DNA from 3 places in the Mesorhizobium sp. 43Arga genome. Region 2 is predicted to be linked to each of the others. Evidence: riboswitches for the same ligand, from Rfam matches in the RefSeq annotation. Region 2 holds a riboswitch; each other region holds the start of a gene.
The links. Region 2 has a riboswitch for cobalamin ahead of ACWGS8_RS27825 (DUF1636 family protein). Riboswitches for the same ligand answer to the same signal wherever they lie in the genome.
Positions count from the first base shown of each region.

Region 1: another riboswitch for cobalamin. It lies ahead of ACWGS8_RS07625 (CbtB domain-containing protein); the one in region 2 lies ahead of ACWGS8_RS27825 (DUF1636 family protein).
Region 3: another riboswitch for cobalamin. It lies ahead of bluB (5,6-dimethylbenzimidazole synthase); the one in region 2 lies ahead of ACWGS8_RS27825 (DUF1636 family protein).

Region 1 covers NZ_JBSKBO010000002.1:266,945-270,188, forward strand. The annotation lists gene cobO (cob(I)yrinic acid a,c-diamide adenosyltransferase) at 1-136, opposite strand, end outside; gene cobU (bifunctional adenosylcobinamide kinase/adenosylcobinamide-phosphate guanylyltransferase) at 138-653, opposite strand; gene ACWGS8_RS07620 (CbtA family protein) at 646-1,455, opposite strand; gene ACWGS8_RS07625 (CbtB domain-containing protein) at 1,471-1,650, opposite strand; cobalamin riboswitch at 1,685-1,882, opposite strand; gene ACWGS8_RS07630 (aromatic ring-hydroxylating oxygenase subunit alpha) at 2,014-3,183, shown strand; gene ACWGS8_RS07635 (MFS transporter) at 3,187-3,244, opposite strand, start outside.
Region 2 covers NZ_JBSKBO010000010.1:11,966-15,209, reverse strand. The annotation lists gene ACWGS8_RS27835 (ABC transporter substrate-binding protein) at 1-302, opposite strand, end outside; gene ACWGS8_RS27830 (ABC transporter ATP-binding protein) at 350-1,138, opposite strand; gene ACWGS8_RS27825 (DUF1636 family protein) at 1,135-1,533, opposite strand; cobalamin riboswitch at 1,626-1,832, opposite strand; gene ACWGS8_RS27820 (DMT family transporter) at 1,994-2,953, shown strand; gene ACWGS8_RS27815 (substrate-binding domain-containing protein) at 3,034-3,244, opposite strand, start outside.
Region 3 covers NZ_JBSKBO010000004.1:289,304-292,547, forward strand. The annotation lists gene ACWGS8_RS17020 (TetR/AcrR family transcriptional regulator) at 1-286, shown strand, start outside; gene ACWGS8_RS17025 (hypothetical protein) at 387-1,370, shown strand; partial or broken gene bluB (5,6-dimethylbenzimidazole synthase) at 1,463-2,122, opposite strand; cobalamin riboswitch at 2,224-2,403, opposite strand; gene ACWGS8_RS17035 (histone deacetylase family protein) at 2,525-3,244, shown strand, end outside.

The sequences.
Region 1 (3,244 bases), on a different contig from region 2:
TGTTGACGATCAGCAGTCCCTTTTCGACCGTCTTGCTCGCCACCTCGGCATCCTGCACCGCCTTGCGCTTGGCCATCTTGGCGCGATGGCGCTCTTCGTCCCGGTCTTCGATGGGCTTGTTGTCGATGTCGGTCATGTCACTTCACCTTGAGCGGCAGCCCCGCCACGATTAGCAGCATGGTATCAGCGATCGCCGCGACCTGCTGGTTGAGCCGGCCGGCATCATCGCGAAAACGGCGCGCCAGGGCGTTGTCAGGCACGATGCCTTGCCCGACTTCGTTGGAGACGACGAACCATGGGCCGCGCGGCCGCGACAGCACATCCGCCAGCCGCCGGCTCTCGGCGCCGACATCGTGATCGGCCAGCATGTGATTGGTCAGCCATAGCGTCAGGCAGTCGACCAGCACCGGCCGGTCGTCAGGCAAGGCCTCGAGCGCACCGGCAAGGTCGAGCGGCGCGTCAATGGTCGTCCAGCCTTCGCCGCGCCGCGAGCGGTGCAGCGCAATGCGCTCGCGCATTTCGTCGTCATAGGCCTGCGCGGTGGCAATGTAGGTCCATGGTGACGGCAACGCCGTCACCAGGATTTCGGCATGCGCGCTCTTGCCGGAGCGCGCACCGCCGATGATGAAGGTCAGCTTGTTGCGATCAGGCAAAGCTGTCGCGCAGGCTGGTCGCGGTGCCGGTGAAGCGTCCGCGCACCACGCCGACGACCGCGCCGAGCACCAGCCAGAACACCAGATTGGTCAGCGTCACCGCCACCACGAACTGGTGGTGCAGGCCTTCCGGGATCGGCGTCTCGAAGCTGTCGGGCTGCGGCGCGCCGACGACGTGCGGAGCGACGATCAGCGCCACTGCAAGGATGGCCAGCGGCAGCGACTTGCGGAACGCGATCAGCCCGAGCCCGATGGCGGTCGCGATCACGGTCGCCACCCACCAGATCTGGCGCTGCGTGAGGTCGGCCGCAGGCATGGCCGGCAGTTCCGGCGGCAGGCCGAGACCGGGCGCCAGTGTGAAGATGGCAAAGCCGGCAAGACCCCAGAACACGCCCTGGCGCCAATTGCCGATGCCGCCGGCGAATTCCGAAACCGCGACCAGGATCAGCGCGAAGCCGATGCCGGTCACGACATTGGACACGACGTTGAAAGCAAAGCGCTCGAAGCCGTCGGCCGGCGCCCAACCTTCGTCTTCGGCCGGAGCGGCGGGTGCTGGCGTGGCGGCGCTCATGGCGTTCGATGCCGCCGGTGCGGCGGAGCTCATTGCGTTGCCGCTAGCGGCCCCAGTTGGTGCCGCGGGTGCGGCGGCATGGTCATGGCTATGGCCGCCTTCGGCCTGTTCGTAGACTTCCGCCTTGAGGATCAGCGGTACTGTTGCATAGGCCTGCATGCAGGCGAGCACGACGCCGGCCACGAGCCCCGCTATCGCCGCGATGAACACGACGTTGCGAAACAGATTCATGATGTCAGATCCTCGTCAGTGGCAGGGAAACGCCATCGAATGCCGGTTGTCATGACCGGCATTGTGGACGGCATCGATATGCGAGAAGCCGACAAAGCCAATGATGAACGTGCCGAGCAGCGCGGCGAGCGCCAGCTGCATGAAGCGCGACTGCGAGGAGACGGAGGCGCCGAGGGAGACGGAAGCGGTATTCATATCTTGTCCTTTCACCCTCCACCCGAGGGCCCGTCAGTTTTTGCCGTCGTCGGCAGGTCTCCTGGCTCACGGATCAGCGCCCTTCCCCACCTTCCCGAAGACGAATCTTCAGTGGCATATGGAGAGGACTACCGCACACAGTTGCGGGGGCAGCCACGGCATTGGGCAAGAATTTCGCCCGCACCGCATTCCCTCTTGGCTCCAAAACGGAACCGACGACTGTATGACTATAGGGAAAATCGCGACACGCGGCAAACCAAATTCCGCCGGCAAACAGCGCGATTGCGCCATGCCGTCTCCAGGCACGACAATTGACAATTCTCATGGCCGGGTGTCGGCTGGCATCTTCACAGGAAGCCAGCCATGCAGCCCACTGCCAGCGAGCGCGCCCCTTACAATGGCCTGACCCAGGCCGAACCGACCCTGCCCTCATCGGCCTATTGGGACAATGAGAGCTACCAGCGCGACCTCGATGCCATCTGGTACAAAAACTGGCTGCTCGTCTGCCGCGAGACCGACCTGGCAGAGCCGCTGGCTTTCCGCCGATTCCGCATCGGCACGCAGGACATCATCGTGCTGCGCGACGACACTGGCGTCTTGCGTGCTTTCCATAACACCTGCCGGCATCGCGGCTCGCAGCTTTGCCAGGAAATTGAAGGGCGACTGAAGGCGCGATTGATCACGTGCCCCTATCACGCCTGGTCCTACTCACTTCGCGGCGACCTCGTGCGCGTGCCGTCGAAATCGCTGCCCGATGCCTTCGACAAGGCCGACCATCCGCTCTACCGCGTCGCCCTCTCGGTATGGCGCGGCTTCGTCTTCATCCATCTGCAGCAGGACGCGGCGGGCTCGGCGCAGGCCTCCTTCGACCCTGCCTCCGGTAATCTCGGCAACTGGCCGCTGGAAACGCTGGTATCAGGCCATGTGCTGCGCAAGGTGATGCACTGCAACTGGAAGATTTTTTGGGAAAACTTCAACGAGTGCCTGCACTGCCCGGGCGTTCACAAGGACCTGTCGCGACTGGTGCCGATCTATGGCCGCGGCCTGATGAGCCGGCACGACGACCCCGAATGGACGCGCCACGCCGACAATGACGCACCGGAATTTTCCGGCGGCCTGCGCGCCGGCGCCGAGACCTGGTCGCGCGACGGCAAGACGCATGGGCCGATCTTCTCCGGGCTGACGCCGGCCGAACGCACCGCGGGTCAGACCTACGCCACCAGCCTGCCCTCGATGTTCATCGTCGGTCATATCGACTATGTCAGGACGGTACGCCTGGTGCCGCTCGGCCCGGAAGAGTCCGAACTTGTCGCCGAGTGGCTGTTCGCGCCCGAAGCGCTGGCCGCGACCGATATCGACAACATCGTCGCTTTCGGCACGCAGGTGCTGGAAGAGGACGCCGCCATCTGTGAGGTCAACCAGAGAGGCCTGCGCTCGATGCGCCACCAGGCTGGCGTGCTGATGCCGGAGGAGTACGACCTGCACCGTTTCCACAACTGGGTGCGCGAGCGCCACGCAGCACTTTCACCGTGATCCTCACAGTGACTTCGGCAGGTATCGCCACGTGACAAAACCGCAAACCGCCGCCAGCAGA
Region 2 (3,244 bases):
GGCTCGACGGCGACGAGGTTTTCCAGCGTCGGGTATTTGGGCGCCAGTTCCGGGATGGAACCCTGCTCGGCCTTGAATTCGGGGCCGACCTTGTACCATCCGGTGATGCCGGTCAGGCCGACGATCGACGGCTGCAGCTTCAGCGCGAAGGCCATCTCGGCCATGTTGAGGTCATGGATGACGGCGCGCTTGGGCGGCGCGTCGAAGGTCAGCGGCTTGCCGCAGCTGTCGACGGTGACCGGGAAAGCGAAGGCTGTCGAGGCCAGCAGCGAGAAGACCAGCGACAGTGCGAGACGTTTCACGGATTTTGCTCCTTGGTTGAAAGGTATCGGACGGGGGATGGGTTCGATCAGGACGGCGGTGCGGCGCGGTTTGGAACATCGAACACCGTCAGTTCGCGGTCCTCGGTCGGATGGCGCAGGCGAAACACGTCGACCCCGAAAATCTCGCGGATCAGCTGTTGGGTCAGCGCCTCGCGCGGCGCGGCCAGCGCATGCAGCCGCGCTTGGCTCATCACCGCGACCCTGGTGGCGAAGGGTGCCACCAAAGCCAGATCGTGCAGCACCGCGATCACCGTCATGCCGAAGCCGGCCACCAGTTCGAGCAGCTCGCCTCGGGCGCGCGGATCGAGATGGTTGGTCGGCTCGTCGAGGAACAACACTTTCGGTTGCTGCGCGATGGCGCGCGCCAGCTGGGCGCGCTGGCGTTCGCCGCCCGACAGCGAGCCGATGGTGCGGCCAAGCAGCGGCAACAGGCCGGTCCGGCGCAACGCGTCGACGACGATGTCGCGCTCCTCGCTCCTGTGTCTCAGGCCGGCATGCGGGACGCGGCCAAGCTCGACATAGTCGATCACCGCCAGCCGCGGATCCGGCTGGTCGGTCTGGCCGACGACGGCGATGTGCAGGGCCCGCTCGGCGGTCGAGATCCGGTCCAGGCGGCGCCCGCCAAGCTTAACCTCGCCCGCACTTGGCCTGAGCATGCCCGACAGCATGCGCAGCAGCGTGGTCTTGCCGGCGCCATTGGGACCGATAATGGCAAGGCGATCGCCCGAGGCCACCGACAGGCTGACCGCGTGGACCAGATCGCGGCCATTCGCCATCGCGCAGAGGTCGCGGGCTTCGAGGAGTGGCGTTGTCATCGGCTGTTGCCCGCAAACTTGGCCGGTCCGGGAATGCGGGCCAGCGTCTTGCCGGCCAGCCGCGGCGGACGCTGTCCGGAATTGCACCAGCCGTCGGCGAGCGAGGCGTAAAGCCTGGCAAATCGCACGAGATCCCCGGCGTCGGCCTCGGCGTCGATGGAGCCGAAGAGATAGGAAGCCTTGCCCGGTGCCTGGAAGGCCACCGTCAGCGGCCGCGCGCAGCCCGCCATGCATTCGACGCCTTCGACCGTGAAGCCGTGCGCCACGGCGGGTTCATGATAGGCCGCGAGCCGGGACCGCAAATCCGCGCACAGGCTTTCGCCCGACCTGACCCCGGTCGGGATGTCACGGCAAAGCGTGCACACGATGATGCGATGATCGATGGCGCCGTCCAACTTTCCGTCACTTTCCAAAACTGGCGACGGAAGGATGTTGGCGAGCCGGCCGACAAGACCGACGTCCACGTCTCCTCCCGGCACACCCCGTCCGGTCAACTCAGCTGATGGCAGGTCTCCTGGCTGGCGGGTCTCAGCTCAATCCTGCCTTCCCAGCCTTGCCGGCCAGTGGCGTGTCGGATCTTGCTCACCGCTTACAGTTGCGGGGGCAGCCACGGTCTCGACCTTTTGCGGGCCTCACCGTGTTCCCTTTTCACCCCTTGCCTTTCAGCGCGGGGACCATCACCGGGTCATCGTAGATTTGCCCCCGGCACATCGCAACGATTCTTTTCTTGATGCCATCGCAGTCTTGCTCGATATGTAATAACATTACCTTTGAAAAGATATTTTCCGCAATGTCAAGACCCACCGACGCAGGCTATGCTGCCCCCGTCGGCAGACGTCGAAGGGAGGACAGGACATGCAGGCAATGCCGATAGCGCATCAAGCCGCGCAACCCGCAGTCGGCCCCATGTCCTCCTTGACCGGTTATCCGGCCGCCATCCTGTGCTGGCTGCTTTCGGCTGGTGTCTATATCGCGGCCAAATGGGTGGCGCCTGAAATGCCGCCCTGGGGCCTCTGCTTTTGGCGGCTGACGCTTGCTTGCGCCATCCTGCTGCCGATTGTGCACCGTCATCACGACGCGATGATCGGGCTTTTGCGAACCCGCGCCTTGGAGGTCGTCGCCGTGGGGGCGATCGGCCTCACGCTATGCCAGGGTATGATCTACCATGGCCTCAACGACACCAACGCCACCACGGCCGGCATCATCATGGCGCTTTCGCCTGTCATGACGATGGTGCTCGCGCGTTTCGTGCTTGGCGAACCGCTCGGACTGTGGAAGTCGCTTGGCGCGCTGGTTGCGCTCGCCGGAATGATTTTCATCGTTGCCCACGGGAATCTGACGGCGCTGCTGCAACTCAAGTTCAACACTGGCGAGCTCTGGATCGTCGGCAGCGCGTTCTGCTGGGCCCTGTACACCGTGCTTTTGCGCCGTGCCAAATTCGGCATCGAACTCCTGCCGATGGTCGTGCTGCTGCTCGGCGCCGGTGCGCTGGTCGCGTTGCCTTTCCATCTGTGGGAATTGTTCAACGACGCACGCTCCGCCATGGACGTCCACAGCGTTCTCGCGCTCGCCTATCTGGCAGGACCCGGCGGCGCCTTGATGTACTATCTCTACAACAAAAGTGTGGAAACACTCGGCGCGAGTCGGGCGAGCATGCTGCTCTACCTGCAGACGGTGTTCGTCGCCATGCTTGCCTATCTGCTGCTCGGCGAGGATCTCCACGATTACGATCTGATCGGTGCGGCGTTCATTGTCGCCGGCATCACACTCGCTACCGTGGTCAAACCCAGGTCAGTTCAACCGCGCGTGACGTAGAAATCCTCGGCAGCCCCCCAAACGAACAAGGCCCCTCCCGGGGCCTTGCACATCAAGCATGGCGGTAGGTTCTCCGCCCCTCACTTCCCCATCAACTGCTTGGCATTCTCCGCTGTGATCGCGGTCGTTTCCACCGTCACCGTCGGTTCCACCGAGGTCGCGCAGTCGAGCAGGATCTTCTTCGACATGTCGATCGCCTCCTTGGCACCCGTAGGATAGGTGAAGGTCGCTGCCCAGTCGCCCTTGGCAACGGCCTCTATGCCGCCGGCCGGCCCGGGCAGGCCATCTGTG
Region 3 (3,244 bases), on a different contig from region 2:
CATCATGTTCCGCGACGGTCCGGCCGTGCTGGGCGATCCGGCACAATGGCCGAATGCCAATGCCTGCGTCGGTTCAATGACCGATCATCTGACCGCACTGCAGGGGGAAGGGGTGGTCGTCCCGAGCGTCGACCCCGAGACCGCCGCGCGGCTGATCAACGGGGCGAGCAGCCAGGCGGCGCAGCGGATCGCCAATTCGAACGACCCCGAAGCGACGTCGAAGATCGTCGTTGCGGCGTTCAAGCAACTGCTCGAGGGACTGCTCAGAAAACCAGCTTTGCAATAGAACTAAATCCTCGTTGGGCGCCCCGCTGATCACAGCCCGCGATTGACAATCGCGAGGCTGAGCGCATCCTTCCCAGCCATCTCTGAGGGGAGATTCGGGCATGTGGGATTTCGATATCGGCAGGTCGGTGTCCATCATGATGCGGACCTGGCCCTTCATTGTCTTTCGCATGATCATCTATTTCGGCATCACGCTGGCCTATATCGTGGCGACCGGCACCGGTGCGTCGGTCGGCTACGGCGTCGGCCATATCTCCACCGATCCTGACGGGCCGATGTCTTTTGCCCTTTGGGGCGGCGTGGTCGGCTTCGGCGTCGTTTCGATCGCCGTCTATTGGATCCGCGAATACATTCTCTACGTCGTCAAGGCCGGCCATATCGCCGTTATGGTCCATCTGATCGACGGCCGGGATGTCCCCGACGGCCAGAACCAGATCGCCTATGCCAGGCAGGTCGTGACCGAGCGTTTCGCCGAGGCCAACATCCTTTTCGTCGTCGACCAACTGGTCAAGGGCGCCATCCGCGCCATCACCGGCCTGCTCGGCGGCATTGCCGCCTTCCTGCCCATTCCGGGCCTGAGCGGCCTGGTCTCCTTCATCAACACGGTGATCCGCCTGTCGCTGACCTATGTCGACGAGATCATCCTCGGCTACAACATCCGCATCAATTCGTCCTCGCCCTTCGAGACGGCGCGCCAAGGCGTGGTGCTCTATGCCCAGAACGGCAAGACCATGGTCAAGAATGCGGTCTGGCTGGCGGTCATCATGTGGGGCGTGTCCTTCGTCATCTTCTTGGCTATGCTGGCTCCGGCCGGCGCCATTCTCTTCATCATGCCCGGACAACTCGCCGGCTGGGCCTTCGTGCTCGCCATCGTCTTCGCCTGGGCCTTCAAGGCGGCCTTCATCGAGCCCTTCGCCATCGCTTGCCTGATGCAGGTCTATTTCAAGACCATCGCCGGCCAGGTGCCTGACCCCGCCTGGGATATCAGACTGGCCGAGGCGTCGTCGAAGTTCCGGGAATTGAAGGACAAGGCGCTGGCCTCCTTTGGTGGCTCGCGCTGGGGCACGGCTGGCGCGACGCGCTGATCAGCCGGGCATGTGGTCGTCGGCGCGGCATCGGAGGCGTTGAGGCGCGCCACCGCTGACTTGAGCGGCGCCTCACCTTGCCCGCAAAAAGTCTCGCTCATGATCAGTTCGGGCAGCGGCAGCCGCCGGCCCCAGCCGTGTGTTTCAAGGTCGGGTTTGGGTGCGAACTCGGAAACCCGGCCGACGCAGAGATAGGCGATCGGCGTCACGTGCTCGGGAATGGACAGCAGGCTCTTCAACGCTTGGGGCTCGATGATGCTGACCCAGCCGACCCCGACGCCTTCGGCGCGCGCGGCCAGCCAGAAATTCTGCACCGCGCAGACCGCGCTGTAGAGATCCATCTCCGGATTGTGCCAGCGTCCCAGCGGCGAGTTTTTTGAGCGCTCGCGGTCGCAGGTGATGCAGATGTTGAGGGCGCTTTCGCAGATGCCTTCAAGCTTGAGCTTGCGGTAGAGCGCCTGTCTTTCCACTTCGATTTCAGGCAATTCCTGTTCGCGCGCGGCCAGGAACAGGTCGCGCACATCAGCCCGCCGCGCGGCGTCGCGGATGACGATGAAATTCCACGGCTGCATGAAGCCGACCGACGGTGCGTGGTGAGCGGCAAGCAGAAGCCGCGCCAGCACCGCGTCATCGAGCGCGTCGGGCAGGAAATGGCTGCGCACGTCGCGCCGCGTGAACATGGCGCGATAGACCGCGTCACGCGCCATCTGGTCAAATCCGTCGCCCATAGGAGCGGTCATGTGTTCCGGCATCGCTCGTCCCCTTGCGATTGCAATAGTTTCACACCGCCAGAGCGTACTTTGTGCGTCCGAGTGGACGCACGTGGCTCTGATGCCAGCCGCCTGACCATGCGGATGACGATGCCTGCCAGGCCGGTCTTCTGGCTCGGGATCAACCCGCGTCCGGTGCCTTCCCGTCATCGACAGTGGCATATACCGGCGCGGTCCCCCTCACAGCGTTGGGCACGCCACGGAGTTCAACCGTGTTCCCGATTCTCCCGCTTGCGGCGGGCACCAGGCAGTGACGGCGACCTTACGCCGAAGCCGCGGCTGCGCCAATCCCCGCAGCGACGCCAATGGACGCAGGCGCGATTTTCCCCAGTCATCAAGCTGCAATGCATGGCCATCGCTGCACCGGGGCACTAGATAGGGAGCATGACAACCCGTCTCTACACGCATCCGATCTTCCTTGAGCACATCACGCCGCCCGGTCACCCCGAGCGGCCGGACCGCCTGCGCGCCATCGAGCGCGTACTTGATGACGAGGCCTTTGCCGCGCTCGATCGCGTCAAGGCGCCGGAGGGCGACGAGGCCACCATCCTCTACGCCCACCCCGCCGATTTCGTCGCCCGTGTGCGAGCCGCGATTCCCGAAGAGGGCATTGCCCGCATCGATGCCGACACCACCGCCAGCCCGAAGAGCTGGCAGGCGGTGATCGCCGCGATCGGCGCCGCCAACGCCGCCGTCGACGACGTCTTTGCCGGCCGTGCCGACAATGTCTTCGTCGCCGCCCGGCCGCCCGGCCACCATGCCGAAAAGGCCACCGCCATGGGCTTCTGCTTCTTCAACACGGCGGCGATCGCTGCGCGCTATGCGCAGAACAAGCATGGCGCCGAGCGTGTCGCGGTCGTCGACTGGGATGTGCATCACGGCAACGGCACGCAGGATATCTTCTGGGACGATCCCTCGGTGCTCTATTGCTCGACGCACCAGATGCCACTTTATCCCGGCACCGGCGCGAAGAACGAGACCGGCGCCGGCAACATTGTCAACGCGCCTTTGGCGCCGCAGACCGGCAGCGAGGTGTTTCGCGATGCCTTCCTGTCGCGCGTGCTGCCGGCGCTCGACAATTTCGCGCCCGATCTGATCATCATT